2 regions of the Lysinibacillus sp. CD3-6 genome follow, and region 1 is predicted to be linked to the other one. Evidence: a T-box and tRNA genes for the amino acid it is inferred to sense, from the RefSeq annotation. Region 1 holds a T-box; the other holds one or more tRNA genes.
What was found. The T-box of region 1 lies ahead of ileS (isoleucine--tRNA ligase). A T-box ahead of a tRNA ligase gene usually reads a tRNA of that ligase, here a tRNA-Ile.

Region 1 (2,605 bases):
ACGTTCTACTAGTACACCTTGGTGAGATGATCCAGAGTCAAACCATACATCCATAATATCGTTTTCTTTTGTGAATTCACCATTTGGACTACCTGGATGTGTAAAGCCTTCTGGTAATAATTCTTTTGCTGTCATTTGGAACCAAATATTTGATCCATGCTCACGGAATAGTGAAGAAATACGCGCAATTGTTTCTGGTGTAATAATTGGCTCACCATTTTCAGCATAGAAAATCGGAATTGGGACACCCCATGCACGTTGACGAGAAATAACCCAGTCTCCACGGTCACGAATCATATTATAAAGACGCGTTTCACCCCAAGCAGGTGTAAATGCTGTTGATTTAACCGCTGCTAATAATTCATCACGGAATGCATCGATTGACGCAAACCATTGTGGTGTTGCACGATAAATAACTGGTTTTTTCGTACGCCAGTCATGTGGGTAAGAGTGCGTAAAGAAGTTTAATTTTTCTAATGCGCCAACTTCTTCTAATTTGGCTGTAACCATTTTATTTGCATCATTGTAGAAGACACCTTCAAAGCCTGGTGCTTCATCAGTATAACAACCGCTATTATCCACTGGGCTAAGAATTGGTAAACCGTATAACTTACCAATTTGATAGTCATCTTCACCATGTCCAGGAGCTGTATGAACACAACCAGTACCCGCTTCAGCCGTAACGTGCTCACCGACCATGACAAGTGAATCACGGTCATAGAATGGATGTTGTGCTACGATGCGATCTAAAGCTTCCCCTTTTACTTCTTGGATCACTTCGTAAGATTCCCATTCAAGCTCTTTTGCCACTGTTTCAAGTAATTCTTTTGCAATAATGAACTTTTTATCCGCTACTGCTACAACAACATAGATGAATTCTGGATTTAGAGAAATCCCTAAGTTTGCTGGTAATGTCCAAGGCGTAGTAGTCCAAATAATAAATTGCGCATCAGCTGGTACAACACCTTTTGCATCTTTAATCGCAAAGCTTACATAAATAGAAGCTGATTTTACATCCTTATATTCAATTTCAGCCTCTGCTAATGCAGATTCTGAAGATGGTGACCAGTACACTGGTTTTAGGCCTTTATAAATATAGCCTTTTTCAGCCATTTTACCGAACACTTCAATTTGTCGAGCTTCAAATTCTGGTTTTAACGTAATATATGGGTTTTCCCAATCACCGCGAATTCCTAATCGACGGAATTGCTCACGCTGATTGTCGATTTGTTCATATGCATATTTTTCGCAAAGCTCACGGAATTCAGCAATGGACATTTCTTTACGTTTTACACCTTTGTTTGTTAACGCTTGCTCGATTGGTAAACCATGTGTATCCCAGCCAGGAATATAGTTAACATGGAAACCTGTCATTGAACGATGGCGTGTAATCATATCTTTCAGTACTTTGTTTAAGGCATGACCAATATGGATATCACCATTTGCATATGGAGGGCCATCATGTAGAACGTACTCAGGACGACCTGCTGTACGCTCCATTTGTAATTTATTGATGTCCATCTCATTCCATTTTTCTTGCATTTTTGGTTCATTCGCTGGTAAATTTCCACGCATTGGGAAATCCGTTTTTGGCATTAGTAAGGTTTCTTTATATTCAACCATTTGTTAATTCCTCCTTTATTTTTTGCAAACAGAGAACAATTGCTAAGCATTTCATTACATTGGACAAATTGTTGTGAGCACCAAGCAAAAGTAAATATGACACATCTTGTGCCAGTATTTTAAACTGCGCCTTTTTGCTATACTTTCCTAGTGACACGCAAAACAATCCAATAACAACAAAAAAGCCTCTCAATCCCTAAAAGGGACGAGAAGCTTGAACTCGCGGTACCACCCTAGTTGTAGTACATAATTGTACTACCGCTTGAAAGCACGTTAACGTTGTGCGCTCCGAAATAACTTACTTAACGTTCAGTTATTTAGCTCAGAAGTGATTTTCTTTGTTAATTGCTTGTTTGGGCTCCCACTATCCCCAAATCGCTTTACTACACCTAACAAATACTGTCTTCGTCTCTGCCTATATGCATATCTGTTCTTTTTAATTACTATGACAATAGTATATGGAAATCCATGTATGGCGTCAAGTCATATTCATTCGATGACTACTTCACTTTTTCGTCAATGGACCATTTAAATTTCTTCTGATTCTTGTGCATCCTCAACTGAAGACTGAATTTCTGTTAGATCAATATCATATTGCAATAAATGATCCCAGTCGTCTGCATTCAGTAAATCCAATTGTGCTTCGACAAGCATTTTAAAACGATTGCGGAAAACTTTGGACTGCTTTTTCAGCTCATCTATTTCTATTGTTACTTTACGTGCTTTCGTTAACGCCTCATTAATAATACGGTCGGCATTTTTTTCAGCTTCTTTTACAATTAGCTTTGCTTCTTTTTGTGAATTTCTTCGTACTTCATCTGCTGCCTCTTGTGCGACAACAATTGATTTTTGTAATGTTTCCTCTAAAGAATTAAAATGTCTCGCTTGCTCTAAAGCCATTTCTAATTGCTTATCGACATCTTTTTTTTCACGTAGTAATTTTTCATAATCTTTAATGATTTGATCTAAAAATTCATTTACT
Region 2 (2,605 bases), 2.1 Mb from region 1:
AGTTGGGGGCTTCCCCCTGTGAGAGTAGGACGTCGCTAGGCATAATACCCAGGAGGATTAGCTCAGCTGGGAGAGCATCTGCCTTACAAGCAGAGGGTCGGCGGTTCGAGCCCGTCATCCTCCACCATATGCCGGTTTAGCTCAGCAGGTAGAGCAACTGACTTGTAATCAGTAGGTCGTGGGTTCGATTCCTATAGCCGGCACCATTTTTTGAGCCATTAGCTCAGTTGGTAGAGCATCTGACTTTTAATCAGAGGGTCGAAGGTTCGAGTCCTTCATGGCTCACCATTTTTATAATTGCCAACAATAATATGCGGGTGTGGCGGAATTGGCAGACGCACTAGACTTAGGATCTAGCGCCGCGAGGCGTGGGGGTTCGACTCCCTTCACCCGCACCATTTATTTTTTAATTTCATAATTGCCAGGATAAATAATCTTATGCACATGCGGAAGTAGTTCAGTGGTAGAACACCACCTTGCCAAGGTGGGGGTCGCGAGTTCGAACCTCGTCTTCCGCTCCAAATGTGCCGGGGTGGCGGAACTGGCAGACGCACAGGACTTAAAATCCTGCGGTAGGTGACTACCGTGCCGGTTCGATTCCGGCCCTCGGCACCATTTTTTTAATAGTAAGCGCCCGTAGCTCAATTGGATAGAGCGTCTGACTACGGATCAGAAGGTTGTGGGTTCGACTCCTGCCGGGCGCGCCAATAAATGAACGGGAAGTAGCTCAGCTTGGTAGAGCACTTGGTTTGGGACCAAGGGGTCGCAGGTTCGAATCCTGTCTTCCCGACCATTTCCTAACACATATAATTATGGGGCCTTAGCTCAGCTGGGAGAGCGCCTGCCTTGCACGCAGGAGGTCAGCGGTTCGATCCCGCTAGGCTCCACCATAATTTATAACCAGTATAAAGATCCTGGCGGTGTAGCTCAGCTGGCTAGAGCATTCGGTTCATACCCGAAAGGTCGTGGGTTCGACTCCCTCCGCCGCCATCTTAAAGGACCTTTAGCTCAGTTGGTTAGAGCAGACGGCTCATAACCGTCCGGTCGCAGGTTCGAGTCCTGCAAGGTCCACCATTTATATACTACGGAGGTATACCCAAGTCTGGCTGAAGGGATCGGTCTTGAAAACCGACAGGCGGGTAACACCGCGCGGGGGTTCGAATCCCTCTACCTCCTCCAGTTTTTATTTAGTAAATGGTGTGCTAACAACTCGATATAATAAATAGTATTTTCGCGGGGTGGAGCAGTGGTAGCTCGTCGGGCTCATAACCCGAAGGTCGTTGGTTCAAATCCGGCCCCCGCAACCAAATGGTCCCGTGGTGTAGCGGTTAACATGCCTGCCTGTCACGCAGGAGATCGCCGGTTCGATCCCGGTCGGGACCGCCATTTTTTAAATAAGTTGATAGCTTAGTAAGAAGTATATGGGTCAGTAGCTCAGTTGGTAGAGCATTAGATTGAAGCTCTAAGTGTCGGCGGTTCGATTCCGTCCTGACCCACCATATACGCGGGTGTAGTTTAATGGTAAAACCTCAGCCTTCCAAGCTGATGTCGTGAGTTCGATTCTCATCACCCGCTCCAAATGGGCCTATAGCTCAGCTGGTTAGAGCGCACGCCTGATAAGCGTGAGGTCGATGGTTCGAGTCCATTTAGGCCCACCATTATTCCGAAGTAGCTCAGTTGGTAGTAGCACCTGACTGTTAATCAGGTTGTCGCAGGTTCGAGTCCTGCCTTCGGAGCCATTTTTTAATTTGTGGGGAAGTACTCAAGAGGCTGAAGAGGCGCCCCTGCTAAGGGTGTAGGTCGGGTAACCGGCGCGAGGGTTCAAATCCCTCCTTCTCCGCCATTGGCCCCTTGGTCAAGCGGTTAAGACACCGCCCTTTCACGGCGGTAACACGGGTTCGAATCCCGTAGGGGTCATACTAAAACGCAGTAAATGTGATTATCACATTTACTGCGTTTTTTTGTTAGAGTGAAAGATAGCTAATAAATAAAGCGAAATTTTACGACTTATATAGAATAGTATCTACTATAAGTACATACTATTATTCTTTTTAATTGAATTTTCAGGTAATATAGTAATGAACGCTAAAATAGAGGGGGATAAGGATGAGCCATAACTTGAAATGGATAAAAAATCAACAATTTCATTTACAGGAAAACATAGAGCGAATAGAACATGCACTACAAAGTTTTACAGCGGAACAGGTGAATCGTGTGGAACGATTTCATCGTACATATGAAGGTTTTAAACAGACACCTTTACGTAGTTTAGATTTTTTAGCATCCCATTTAGAGGTCAATAAAATTTTCGTGAAAGATGAGTCATTTCGATTTGGCTTAAATGCATTTAAGGTTTTAGGGGGCATTTATGCAATTGGACAGTATGTTGCGAAATTGCTAGGTCAACATATTGATGAACTGTCATTCGAACAATTAAAGTCGCCTGAAGTAAAAGCACAACTAGGCGATTTAACCTTTATTTCAACAACAGATGGCAATCATGGACGAGGGGTTGCATGGGCTGCTAGAGAACTAGGATGTAAAGCACGGATTTATATGCCAGCTGGCAGCGCGGAAGAGCGTTTGCAAAATATTAAGAACGAAG

Region 2: it encodes a tRNA-Ile, which carries the amino acid that the T-box ahead of ileS (isoleucine--tRNA ligase) is inferred to sense. The anticodon was not compared.

What each region holds. Positions count from the first base shown of each region.
Region 1 is NZ_CP085880.1:1,066,217-1,068,821, reverse strand. It holds gene ileS (isoleucine--tRNA ligase) at 1-1,623, opposite strand, end outside; T-box leader at 1,822-2,044, opposite strand; gene FH508_RS04990 (DivIVA domain-containing protein) at 2,152-2,605, opposite strand, start outside.
Region 2 is NZ_CP085880.1:3,759,408-3,762,012, reverse strand. It holds rRNA gene rrf (5S ribosomal RNA) at 1-41, shown strand, start outside; tRNA gene FH508_RS18695 (tRNA-Val) at 52-127, shown strand; tRNA gene FH508_RS18690 (tRNA-Thr) at 131-206, shown strand; tRNA gene FH508_RS18685 (tRNA-Lys) at 213-288, shown strand; tRNA gene FH508_RS18680 (tRNA-Leu) at 314-398, shown strand; tRNA gene FH508_RS18675 (tRNA-Gly) at 447-521, shown strand; tRNA gene FH508_RS18670 (tRNA-Leu) at 527-615, shown strand; tRNA gene FH508_RS18665 (tRNA-Arg) at 631-707, shown strand; tRNA gene FH508_RS18660 (tRNA-Pro) at 717-793, shown strand; tRNA gene FH508_RS18655 (tRNA-Ala) at 815-890, shown strand; tRNA gene FH508_RS18650 (tRNA-Met) at 917-990, shown strand; tRNA gene FH508_RS18645 (tRNA-Ile) at 998-1,074, shown strand; tRNA gene FH508_RS18640 (tRNA-Ser) at 1,087-1,179, shown strand; tRNA gene FH508_RS18635 (tRNA-Met) at 1,233-1,307, shown strand; tRNA gene FH508_RS18630 (tRNA-Asp) at 1,311-1,386, shown strand; tRNA gene FH508_RS18625 (tRNA-Phe) at 1,424-1,499, shown strand; tRNA gene FH508_RS18620 (tRNA-Gly) at 1,505-1,578, shown strand; tRNA gene FH508_RS18615 (tRNA-Ile) at 1,582-1,658, shown strand; tRNA gene FH508_RS18610 (tRNA-Asn) at 1,663-1,739, shown strand; tRNA gene FH508_RS18605 (tRNA-Ser) at 1,753-1,843, shown strand; tRNA gene FH508_RS18600 (tRNA-Glu) at 1,846-1,917, shown strand; gene FH508_RS18595 (diaminopropionate ammonia-lyase) at 2,107-2,605, shown strand, end outside.